2 regions of the Paenibacillus sp. Dod16 genome follow, and region 2 is predicted to be linked to the other one. Evidence: riboswitches for the same ligand, from Rfam matches in the RefSeq annotation. Region 2 holds a riboswitch; the other holds the start of a gene.
The links. A riboswitch is a leader RNA that binds a small molecule or an ion and turns the genes downstream of it on or off. The one in region 2 is predicted to bind FMN.
Positions count from the first base shown of each region.

Region 1: another riboswitch for FMN. It lies ahead of ribD (bifunctional diaminohydroxyphosphoribosylaminopyrimidine deaminase/5-amino-6-(5-phosphoribosylamino)uracil reductase RibD); the one in region 2 lies ahead of ACPV3A_RS35075 (DMT family transporter).

Region 1 is NZ_JBNDYG010000005.1:200,562-207,083, reverse strand. Features, by position in the region: gene ACPV3A_RS05745 (spore germination protein) at 1-1,390, shown strand, start outside; gene lysA (diaminopimelate decarboxylase) at 1,508-2,839, shown strand; gene ACPV3A_RS05735 (peptidylprolyl isomerase) at 3,051-3,482, shown strand; gene ACPV3A_RS05730 (acyl-CoA thioesterase) at 3,551-3,952, opposite strand; FMN riboswitch at 4,153-4,336, shown strand; gene ribD (bifunctional diaminohydroxyphosphoribosylaminopyrimidine deaminase/5-amino-6-(5-phosphoribosylamino)uracil reductase RibD) at 4,604-5,704, shown strand; gene ribE (riboflavin synthase) at 5,728-6,396, shown strand; gene ACPV3A_RS05715 (bifunctional 3,4-dihydroxy-2-butanone-4-phosphate synthase/GTP cyclohydrolase II) at 6,445-6,522, shown strand, end outside.
Region 2 is NZ_JBNDYG010000072.1:53,703-60,224, forward strand. Features, by position in the region: gene ACPV3A_RS35065 (choice-of-anchor I family protein) at 1-4,304, shown strand, start outside; gene ACPV3A_RS35070 (hypothetical protein) at 4,471-4,839, shown strand; FMN riboswitch at 5,077-5,243, shown strand; gene ACPV3A_RS35075 (DMT family transporter) at 5,380-6,360, shown strand; partial or broken gene ACPV3A_RS35080 (IS3 family transposase) at 6,430-6,522, opposite strand, start outside.

The DNA of each region.
Region 1 (6,522 bases), on a different contig from region 2:
TGAAATGAACTTTGCCGGCAGAAACGCGGGACTTCTCTTCTTAAACGGCTTCACGAATGATGCCGTGGTGACGGATATACTGACAAGGCTGACGTATCTGACACCGGAGGATGTGAGCAATCAGGCACTTACCGAGATGATGACCCGCTATATTCCCCATGTCCAAGTGGAGCGGGATACAAGGCTCAGCAAAGTGATTAACGAAGTGCTCTCCGGTATATGTGCGCTGTTCATTGAGGATGCGCATTCCGCTATCTTGTTGGATACCCGGAAATATCCTGTGCGCGGGCTCGAGGAGCCTGCGGTGGAACGTGTCGTTCGCGGCGCAAGGGATGGTTTTACGGAGACACTCGTTACCAACGTGAACCTGGTGCGAAGACGGGTTCGTGATCCGGGACTTCACGTTGAGGTCATGAAGGTCGGAAGGCGGACGAGAACGGATGTGTGCCTGGTTTTCATAGATGACATCGTGGACCGTACGCAGGTTGAGGCGATTCGCGATAAAATCAAGGAAGTGGATTTAGAAGGGCTTCCACTTGGAGATAAACAGCTCGAAGAAGCAATCGTGAACAAAGGCTGGCACCCATTTCCGCTGGTCCGATATTCGGAACGGCCGGATGTTGTATCCTCCCATCTGCTCGAAGGCCGAGTAGTTGTCATGGTAGATACTTCACCGAGCGTGATGATTATGCCAACCACGTTTTTGGATCTGTGTCAGCATGCCGAGGAGAATCGCCAAACCCCATTTATGGGGACATATCTCCGCTGGATACGTTTTATAGGCATTTTTGCATCCATGTTCCTGCTCCCGCTGTGGATGCTGCTTGTTGTCCATCCTGAACTGAAGCCGCCGGGACTCGATATCATCGGTCCGCAGGAGAATGCTAAAATTCCGATTATCCTGCAGTTTCTGATCGTTGAATTCGGCGTGGATTTGCTCCGCTTGGCTGCCGTTCATACGCCGACACCGCTTGCGTCGGCGATGGGGCTGATCGCCGCGATCTTGATCGGCGACATCGCCGTTAAGACCGGATTGTTTGTCAACGAGGTCGTCTTGTATATGGCGGTTGCATCCATCGGGATGTATGCAACTCCGAGTTATGAGTTGGGACTTGCCAACCGGATGGTCAGGCTGCTCCTTCTGCTTGCAACAGCCCTGTTCGGGGTGAAGGGTTTTGTCATCGGGACGACGCTTCTGATTCTGCTCCTGACGACACACCGTTCCTACAATTCCTCTTATTTGTGGCCATTTATACCATTTAGTGCAAAAGCGATGGGCGAAATTTTGTTCCGCAAACCGCTGCTTCTATCTAGAAGACGCCCGGCCCACAATAAAACACGCGACAACACCAAAATGGGCCCTGAAATGAATCCGAGAGGCGAGCAATAACAATAACACAAATGTTGTGTTGAAAAATCCATTTTGATTACCTTCCGTTGTCTGCTATACTGTGAACAATTATTCGATTACCCTATTTTGAATCAATGGATCGGAGGAATTGTAAGCATGTTTTTACACGGTACAAGCAAGATTAACGATCAGGGGCATTTGGAAATCGGCGGGTGTGACACATCCGATTTGAAAGCTCAATATGGAACACCATTATATATTGTAGACGAGCAGTCGGTTCGCAATCGTTGTCGGGAATACATCGAGGCCTTCAAGGCGTCCGGCTTGAAGTTCCAAGTCGCGTATGCAAGTAAGGCGTTTTGCGTGATGGCCATGTGCCAATTGGCCGACCAGGAAGGTATGTCGCTTGACGTCGTATCAGACGGAGAGCTGTACACCGCACTTGAGGCCGGATTCCCGGCAGACCGGATTCATTTCCACGGAAATAATAAAACCCCGGAAGAAATTGAGATGGCGCTGGATGCGGAAATTGGCTGTTTCGTTGTCGATAACGTAGTTGAACTGCATATGCTGCAAGCGATTGCTGCCGAGAAGAATCGGAAGGTCAACATTCTGCTACGCGTGACACCGGGTGTTGAGGCTCATACGCATGAGTATATCTCAACAGGCCAAACGGATTCGAAATTTGGCTTTGATATCGGCAACGGCTCTGCTTATGAAGCGGTGAAGCTTGCCGAGGCTCAAGCGAACATTCATCTGATGGGTATTCATTCCCATATCGGCTCCCAGATTTTTGAGGTGGAAGGCTTTCAGATGGCTGTTCAGCGCGTAGCTGAATTCGCGGCTTCCGTTAAAGAAGGTTTGGGGGTTGTGTTCAAGGTTGTAAACCTTGGGGGTGGTTTCGGTATCCGTTACGTGGATGGCGATACGCCGCTTCAAGTATCCCAGTATGTAAAAGCGATCACGGATGCCGTGAAGACCCATTTTGCGGGCCTTGGCTCCGAACTTCCTGAAATTTGGGTGGAACCGGGCCGGAGCATTGTTGGTGATGCAGGCACCACCCTGTATACGGTGGGCACAAGCAAGGATATTCCCGGAGTGCGTAAATACGTTGCCGTAGACGGCGGAATGACGGACAACCCGCGCCCGGCGCTGTACGAGTCGAAATATGAAGCGCTGCTGGCGAACCGGGCGAATGAGAAACCGGAAGAAACGGTATCCATTGCCGGCAAGTGCTGTGAGAGCGGAGACATGCTCATCTGGGACTTGGAGCTTCCGAAGGTAGCAACAGGCGATTTGCTGGCCGTATCCTGCACAGGCGCATACAACTATTCCATGGCTAGCAATTACAACCGCATCCGCAAACCTGCAGTCGTGTTCGTGAAGGACGGACAGAGCAAGCTGGTCGTACGCCGTGAGTCGCTTGCGGACATCATCAGTCATGATGTGGTGCCGGCAAGTGTAACCAAAGAAACCGTAACCAATTAAACTGAAGTTTGTTTTACGGCTCTAAAACCCAAGAGGGCCCGCCACTGCCTCCGGCTGCGGTCAGGGCTCTTTGGTTTGCCTTGGACTTGATATAGGATGTGTAAACGGGGGACAAGATCGTTTTTGCTTCGAAGCTCAATTCATAGTAAACTATAGAATGCATTGTAAAAAATCGATTAAAGCGTTCTAATAACGGAAGGAGATAACACATATGGCTAAAAAAGCGAAGATCACATTAGAGAACGGCAAAGAGGTAGTGCTTGATCTGTTCGAGAATGATGCACCGAATACGGTAGCTAATTTTGAGAAATTGGCGAACTCCGGTTTTTATAACGGTCTTGTATTTCACCGCGTAATTCCTGGGTTCGTTGCTCAAGGCGGCTGCCCACAGGGAACGGGAACCGGCGGTCCTGGCTATACCATCAACTGCGAGATCAATCCTAACAAGCATGAGCGTGGAAGCTTGGCCATGGCGCATGCCGGCCGCAACACGGGCGGAAGCCAGTTCTATGTATGCTACGAGCCGCAGCCGCATTTGGACGGACAACATACGGTGTTCGGTAAAGTTGTAGAGGGCATGGAGTATGTGGATGCATTCAAAGGCCGCGACAAAATGGAAAAAGTAGAAGTATACGAAGCGTAACCATTAGCTTCTGGTCAGGACAGGCTCACTCATAAGGGTGAGCCTGTTTTTAATATTCCGGGGAGGGGTTAGGCAGGGTCAGGGAATAATTGGCGGAGCTCCTCCGGAACAGGCCGGCTTTTTCGAGTATGTATATCCATCGCCACACTGGTAACGGCGGCATCCGCGCACAGCTCTCCCTGTTCGTTGTATATCGTCTGAATCAGCACATAACTCGTACGACCCATAGTCTGCGGTTCGGTCACGATCGTCAGCCGTTCGCCCTGGCCGCACTCCTTGCGGTAATTAATATTGATATTGACGGTAACGGTCTGGACACCGAGCCGTTTCAATAGGTCATATTGAAGATTTCCTGCTTCGTACCATTCCTCACGGCCCCACTCCAGATATTCCAGGTATTTGGCGTTGTTTACATGTCCGTTGACGTCGATCTCCGTAGGACGGACGACAATGTCCAGCGATGTTTTCATCGTTGCGTGCTCCTTTTCAACTGTATCTAGTTCCTGTGTTTATCCTAATCTAACTGTTCTCCCTTGGGGAAGAATTCTCCTTCTACATTCAATACACATATTGGCATTAAGTTATAGGCTTTAAAAAAGTTAGTTGTTTTTCTTGCAATTTTCAAAAGGTGGTGATAAGATTCTTCATAAGATCAAACAATTTCATATGTTTAATCCTTCGGGGCAGGGTGAAATTCCCTACCGGCGGTGATGAACGCAGTGATTGAGCTTTAGAAAGCAGATGGCTGCGTCTTAGTCCGTGACCCGGATACGCGTGTGTTGTTACACACCGTATGCGGTGGACCTGGTGAAAATCCGGGACCGACAGTATAGTCTGGATGGGAGAAGGAGTGAAAGACACATAAGCAACAAGTGCTATTTGTGTCTGTGCACACAACGCGCTATGCGTTATGTGCAGGTTTTCACATGCAATTCAAACCTGTGCTTGCGATGATTAGATGTCGTCGGTAACGGATTTGAATCGTTTGTTATAGGCAAAACCTGCGATCATAACGGTTATTTAGTGTGTCGATTATTAACTTCCATCAAGCCCTGTTAAGGATTCCCCGAATCTTTGGCAGGGCTTTTTTGTGTGGACGTTGAGAAAGGGGCATGTTTAGCATGGATATCGTCAACGATGAATTCTATATGTCACTTGCGCTGGACCTGGCTGAACGTGCGCAGGGCCAAACCGGGATTAATCCGGTTGTGGGCTGTGTCGTCGTTAAGGATGGCGCGCTTGCAGGGGTGGGAACACATCTGGAGCGCGGAACACCGCACGCTGAAGTTCATGCTCTGAATATGGCTGGCAGCAAAGCAGCGGGCAGTACGGTGTACGTGACACTGGAGCCCTGCAGTCACTACGGTACGACGCCGCCATGCAGCGAGAGGCTGATTGCCGAAGGTGTTCAGCGAGTGGTTGTTGCTTGCGAGGACCCCAATCCTCTTGTTGCGGGCAATGGGATCCAAATGCTGCGCGCAGCGGGAATCAGGGTTGAGATCGGTGTCCTTAAGGAACGTGCTCTTCGCTTGAACGAAACCTTCATTAAATTCATTACGACGGGTCAGCCTTTCGTAACGTTAAAGACAGCCAGCACGCTGGACGGCAAGATCGCATCGAAAACCGGTGATAGCAAGTGGATATCCAATGAGGAATCAAGAGAGCTTGTGCATACGCTGCGTCATCGTCACCAGGGCATCATGGTAGGCGTGTCTACCGTAATCGCGGATAATCCAAGCCTGACGACAAGACTTGGCGTGGAAGGCTTGCATCCGGTTAGGATCATTGTGGATTCCAGCTTGCGAATCCCGCTCCACAGCCATGTCGTGACAGACGGTTTGGCGCCGACATGGGTCTTGACGACGGAGCAGGCGGATGAGAAGAACCGGTCCGTGCTGGAAGAGCAAGGAATTCAGGTTATCCCCTGCGGGCCAGGACCGCGTGTGGATCTGAAGGCTGCACTGGTGAAACTGGGGCAAAAGGGGATTGCCTCCATTTTGCTGGAGGGCGGGGGCACGCTGAATGGCTCAATGCTGGAACAGAAGCTGGTGGATCGGCTCATCCAGTTGATCGCCCCTAAGATTATTGGTGGATACGATTCCCCGGGAAATTACATGTTCAGCGGGTATGAGCAGATGAATCAAGCGATTCAGCTGACAGGACTTGAGACCGAAAGACTTGGCGACAATATTTACGTCACCGGGATTCCGGTCTGGAAATAAGGAGAAAGAAAGGAGGGAAGCCTGTGTTTACTGGATTGGTTGAGGAGATCGGCGAGATGAGGCGGATCGGACGGAAGGGCGAAGCCATGCTGCTGAGCATTTCCGCGAGCCGGATTATGGATGATTTAAAGCTGGGGGACAGCGTATCCGTTAATGGCGTTTGCTTGACAGCTACAACCATTGACAAAGGTATATTTACGGTAGACGTGATGCCGGAAACCTATAGAAATACCAATCTTAAGGAACTGCAGCCAGGCGGAAAGGTGAATCTGGAACGGGCGATGGCGGCCGGAGGCAGATTCGGAGGCCATATCGTTCAGGGGCATGTGGATGGCGTAGGCGTCATTCGCAGCGTGCAGGCAGATCAGAATGCTGTGGTATACGAGATTGCGCCCGCGAATGGGGACATATTCAAATATATCATTCCGAAAGGCTCCGTCACCCTGGATGGAATCAGCTTGACCGTTGTCAAAACGACAGATTCCTCCTTTACGGTATCCATCATCCCCCATACGCTGGCGGAGACGGTGCTGGCTTATAAAAAAGCGGGCGATACGATTAATATCGAATGCGACATTTTAGGGAAATATGTAGATCACCTGCTGCATTACGGCTCAGAAGGGGCCGGCAGCAAAGGCGGAACAAAACCGGGGATCAGCAGGGATTATCTTGCGGAACACGGATTTGCCTAAGCCTGGTGATTCACATAGAGTCTCCATGAGGAAGAAGGAGGAGTAGCGATGGATGAGCGCTTTTCATTTCATACAATCGAAGAGGCGTTAACCGATTTGAAGGAAGGCAAGGTCGTCATTGTCGTC
Region 2 (6,522 bases):
TCGGATCTTTTGAAACCGGCATCCAGCCGGACATGGTCAAGTATACGTCCGATGGCCGTTATATCCTGACGGCGGATGAAGGCGAGCCTCGTACGGAGACCGCTCCTGATCCGGAAGGAAGCATTACGATTATCGACACCTTATCAGGCGAAGCAAATCATCTGAAATTTGATGACCCGTCGATCATTGACGATCAGGTGCATATTCGCGGACCTGTGGAAGCGGACGGGCAAATTCGCAGCACCGGAACCAAAGCTGAAGCGATTCGTGATCTGGAACCCGAATACATCTCATTGTCCGAGGATGAGCTGACGGCATATGTCGCCTTGCAGGAGAATAATGCAATCGCCGTGGTCGATATCGCCGCGAAGCGTATTCAATCGGTCAAAGGGCTCGGGTATAAAGATTTCAATCAACCAGAGAATCAGCTCGACCTTCTGAAGGATGGACAAATCAAGTTTGAGAACGTTCCTTTTTACGGCATGTATATGCCGGACGGAATTGCGACCTATAGCGTGAACGGACAGCAGTATATCCTGTCCGCGAACGAAGGGGATGCTACCGGCTGGGATGACCGAAGCAATGAAAGCAACATTGGCAAAATGAAGCCTAGTCTGGATCCGTTGTCTCAGGCAGCTCAATTTTTGGCTGACAAGGGAACCACCTATGACAAGGTTGAAGTTGCCGGCGATATGGGTACTGAAGGACTATATCTGTATGGAGGTCGTTCATTCTCCATCTGGAATGCAGCCGACATGTCCCAGGTGTACGACAGCGGCAGTGATTTTGAGAAGATTACGGCCGAGCGCTTGCCGAATCATTTCAATGCCAGCAATGACAAAACCGATCTGGACAGCCGCAGCGCCAAGAAAGGACCTGAACCGGAATATGTTGCCGTGGGTAAGGTCGGACAGAAAACGCTGGCTTTTGTCGGACTGGAGCGCATTGGCGGGGTTATGACGTATGATGTAACGAATCCATCCGATCCTGCGTTTCTGAACTATACCAACACACGGAATTTTAACGGCGGGATAGAGTCGGATTCCGGCCCGGAGGGACTGGACTTTATTCCGGCCGCGGACAGCAAGACAGGACGGCCGCTGCTGCTGGTCGCTAATGAGGTCAGTGGAACGGTGGCCCTGCTGGAGCTCCAGGTAACCAAAATTACGCTGGACAAGTCATCGCTGAAGCTGAGTCCAGGCGGCGCACCGGAACTATTGCAGGCAAGCGTGGAGCCGATCCAAGGCGGTTCAACCGAGCTGGCTTGGAGTTCCTCCAACGAAATGGTAGCTGCCGTAGACCAGAACGGCCTGGTTACGCCGGTCTCCGCAGGGGAAGCCGTGATTACCGTTCTGAGCAAGGATGGCTACGGATCAGCGGTAGTGCCGGTTAAGGTAACGGATGATTCAGCCGATGGAGAACCTTGGAAGTTAACGGTGATGCATACCAACGATACCCACGCGCATCTGGCGGAAGTGGCCAGACGAGCTACGCTGGTTCAGGAGGTCCGAAGCGAAGGCGGGAACAGCCTGCTGCTGGATGCAGGGGATGTATTCTCCGGCGATCTGTATTTCACCAAATGGTTTGGGCTGGCGGATCTGGCCTTCATGAACTATATGGGTTATGACGCGATGACGTTCGGTAACCACGAATTCGATCAAGGCACCAAGACGCTTGCAGATTTCGTGAGCAAGGCGCAATTCCCGCTTGTCAGCGCGAATGTGGATCTTAGTCAGGATGCTAACATCTCGCACCTGATTCGTAAGCCGGCGGTGATCGATACCGATCAGCCAAAGACGACGGCAAATAACGGGGTATATCCATACGTGACATTGCTGGTTGACGGCCAAAAGATCGGGGTATTCGGCCTAACGACCGAGGATACGGCCGAGACGTCCAGCCCAGGGAAAGACGTAGTCTTCCGCGATGCGGTGACTTCGGCCCAGGCAACGGTTGAAGCGATGGAGAAGGACGGGCTTGATAAGATCATCGCCTTGTCTCACCTGGGTTACGCTAAAGATCAGGCGCTGGCCGAGGCCGTCGAAGGCATCGACCTCATTGTCGGAGGCCATACCCATACAACGCTCAATGCACCGGAAGTGGTGACGGACAATCAACACGGTACACCAACCGTCATCGTGCAGGCGAATGAATGGGGCAAGTTCCTCGGCCGGGTAGACCTGCAGTTTGACAAAAACGGCGTTGTTCTCGTTGGCGACGGCGAACTCGACGGCAAGCTGATTCCGGTAGACAGTACGGTCCAGGAAGACACGCAGGCCAAGGATATGCTGGCTCCTTACAAAGCGGAATTGGAAGAACTGATGAAGCAGGTTATCGGTACTGCAGGCGTCGTACTTGATGGCAAACGCGAGAATGTCCGCTCCAAGGAGACGAATCTCGGCAATCTGATTGCGGATGGCATGCTGGCTAAAGCCAAAGAGCTTAAGAATGCTGATATTGCCCTCACCAATGGTGGAGGTATTCGCGCCGCGATCGATGAGGGCGAAATCACGATGGGCGAGCTGAGAACAGTGATGCCATTCGGGAATACGCTGTTTGTCATGGATGTCACGGGACAGCAGCTGAAAGACGGATTGGAAAACGGAATAAGCGGTGCCAAACTGGCGGATCTGCCAGGGAAGTTCCCGCAAATCGCCGGGATGAAATTCAAATGGGATCCTAGCGCTCCGGCAGGCGATAAAGTGTTCGACGTACAGATCATGAAGGACGGAAGCTACAAACCTCTGGTATTGACCGAGACGTACCGGATGGCAACGAACAGCTTTGTAGCCAAGGGCGGGGATGGATATAAATCCTTTGCCGATGCGATTGCCGAAGGAAAATACAACGAGGATCTGGGTTACCCGGATTATGAAATTTTTATGGAATATGTGAACAAGCTGGGCGGTAAGGTTACGCCTAAGGTCGAGGGGAGAATTACGGAGCAGAAGAAACCGGCGAATCCGGGCGACGGCTCTTCTCCTGGATCTGGATCAGGCGGGTCGGGAGGCGGTTCCGTAACACCGCCGGTATCACAGCCTAATCCTCCTTCCTCTGGCGGAAACACATCATTGCCAAACGTAATGGCAGGCAAGGATCTGAATATAACTGATGCAGGCGGAGCAGTGGACCGCATTACGGTGAAGGAAGAGGCGTGGAAGAAGGCAGTTGCCGGATTGTCTGCGAACGGGCAGCAGGAACTCATTATTCGGGCTCCGGAGTTGAACCGTGCAGCCGAGTTATCCCTTTCGGCAGCAGGTCTGAAGCTCGCCATGGAACGGAATTCGAATGTGACCCTGGTGCTGGAGACCGCACTTGGAGCCTTCCGTCTTCCAGTGACGGCTCTACATTTGGATGAGGTTCTGAAGCCGGCTCAAGGCTCTGGCAGCATCCAAGTGAAGGTATCCGTGGCTCCGGCAGCCAGCAAGGTAACGGATGCTATGATAAGCAAGGCAGCTTCCATGGGTGCCTCGATGGCTGCGAACGGAGCGCTTCAGTTTGGCGTAGCGGTTGGAGCACCAGGCGCAGAGCAAGAACGGAAGGATTTCGGGAAGCGCGTCATCAGCCGCATCCTGCCGCTGCCGGCAGGGACAGCTTCGAATTCGGTCACTGCTGTAATTTTTGACGCAGATGCGGGAAGCTTCCGATTTGTACCGGCCACAGCGACGACGTGGAATGGTAAACCGGCCATCGAAGTGAAGCATGCCGGAAACGGCATTTACGCACTGCTGCAGTATAAGAAAAGCTTTGCCGATCTAAACGGCCACTGGGCGAAAGCGGAAATCGAATCCATGGCTTCCAAGCTGCTCGTGAACGGAGTTAACGCTAACTCGTACGCGCCGGGCAAAGTAATCACGAGAGCAGAGTTTACGGCAATGCTGGTCCGCGCGATGGGACTTAGTCCGGTCATCGAGAGCGGAGCATTCAAGGATGTTCAGGATGCCTCCGCGTATGCCGGCGAGATCGGCGCAGCGTTGCGTTACGGCTTGATCGAGGGCGGCACTGGCGGTGCCTTCTTGCCCAATGCCAGCATGACTCGAGCGGAAATGGCCGTAATGATCACCAGGGCCATGGAGGCGGTGGATCCGACAGACCTGCCGAACCAGAGTGCGAATGCCAGTATTGAATTCAAAGATCAGGCATCCATCCCTGCTTGGGCGGCTGCCCATATTGCCAGTCTTACGGAGCAAGGCATCCTGCGGGGTGACAACCATGGTCATTTCGGTGCACTCGATTCGGTTACCCGTGCGCAAGCGGCACTTGTTCTGAAACGTACTTTGGCAGCATTGAACTTTATGAACTAAGCGAAGCAGGAATCCATTAGAATTATAAGACCGTCCTTAAGGTTACTGAAACCTTAAGGACATTTTTTTTATAACAATGTAAATTGCGAGCGGTTAAAGAGAAGTGCGCTGGTATCCGATAATATCCGTAAGTGTTAGATTAACGATGGGATAAGGATGTGGGTTCATGCGCATTGCGTCTGCATATACATACTGGAGTCAGGTGAAACGGATGGGCGCCGAATCAGCCCAAGGCGGATTTGAACAGCTGCTCCAGAAGAGCAAGGAGGAAGAAGAGAATAAGGGAAAGCTGGTAACCGTAAGGGAAAGCGGTTATTTGCGTCAGTATATGGTTCAACCGGATGGGAGCAAAATGCTGTTAAGCGAGACGAAGCAGTACGAGAGTGAATCCGCCGCCAGTTCAACAGATCTATCGATGTCGTTGCCTCAAGCAGGCGGAATGAGTCTTAATATCAAGGACGCTCTCGATCTGTTATGTCTTCAGGCTGGTGCGGTCGGTACCCGTTCCAGCTACAAGATATTCGATATCACCTAAAATGAATAAATACCAAAAAATCATACTGGTAACAAATCGATACTTGCTGTATAATTCTCAGTAAGTATTGGTTGAACGTGAGATTTTTCATTGTATTCAAGTCTAATTTCATTTATTTTGAAAATAGATGTATTTACATGAAAGAATTCATGTTATAATTTCAATATATCAACTAAGCTCATAGGAATTATCGGTTAATTAGTGAGTGTGAATGCATTACAAAAATAAAACATGAATATGGATCTTCGGGGTAAGGTGAAATTCCTAACCGGCGGTGATGCTTCGTTCCGGCGTGAACGAAACTCAGCCCGCGACTCGCTGCGTTCTGGTGTGAATCTGATCGCAGCGACTGACTTGGTGCAATTCCAAGGCCGACGGTAAAGTCCGGATGGGAGAAGATCAAAGATGAGTTTGCCGTGGATGCGAAATTTTCCATTCGGGCGCAGGCTTATTTGATCAGCCCCCGTTTACGTCGACATATGTCGATGACGGGGGCTTTCTGCTAGTAAGACCTCCGTATTCAAGACAGGAGAGGGCAAGATGAGTAATATTAATACTGGAGTCAAGGTGAAACCCTATGGTTCCGACACACAGGCAAGTCGACGTTTTAAGGGAGGGTTCTGGCTCGTCGTTTTGGGAGCCGCCCTGTGGGGCGTAGACCCCTTATTCCGGGTCATTCTGCTTAAGAATCTGACTTCGGCACAGATCGTTTTGCTTGAACATATCATTATTTCCTTGATTGCAATTCCTGTATTGTGGAAGAACCGGGAGGAACTAAAAGGCCTTGGCTGGAATCATGTCGGTGCTCTGCTGTTTATATCCTGGGGCGGCTCGGCATTGGCTACCGTATTGTTCACGATGGGGCTGTCGAGCGGCAATCTGAATGCCGTCCTGCTGCTTCAGAAGCTGCAGCCGCTGTTTGCCATCATTCTGGCCAGCCTGCTTCTGAAAGAGAAGCTTCCGCGCCATTTCGGCATACTGCTCATCATCGCGATGGCGGGCACGTATTTACTGACTTTCGGTTTAACCTTGCCGATTGGCCATTGGAATGAGTTTATTCAAGTTGGCAGTCTCTTGTCTTTAGGCGCAGCAGCGCTGTGGGGCGGTTCAACCGTCATGGGGCGCCTGATGGTAGGCAAAGTGAAATACGAGACGGTAACCTCGCTGCGCTTCGTGCTTGCCCTGCCGCTCCTGACCGTCATCACGTGGAGCGAGGGTGCAGCATGGAATATGCCGGCCTGGAATACCGGGGCCTTTGCCTTGGTATCGCTGAACCTGATCGGTCAGGCATTACTGCCGGGTCTCCTGAGCTTGCTGGTTTATTATAAAGGATTAACCACGACCAAAGCCTCCGTGGCAACACTCGCGGAATTGAGTTTTCCCATGGTGGGCGTGCTCATCAACTGGATCGTATTCCAGCAGATCGTGACAGGTCCTCAGCTTCTGGGATTCCTGCTGATCTGGGTCGTACTGTTTATTATTTCCAGACAGCAATCCGAAGCTTCCCCGCAATTGCAATAAAATCATACGTTTGTAGAAAAAGCCGATCCGGATTGAAGTGACCCCCAAAAGTTAGACACGGTTATTTCATTAGGCAGCTTTCTCAAAATGAGTTCGGTACTGTACCGGACTCATTTTTAATTTTGCCTTTAACCGTTTGGTATTGTAGTATTCAATATATTT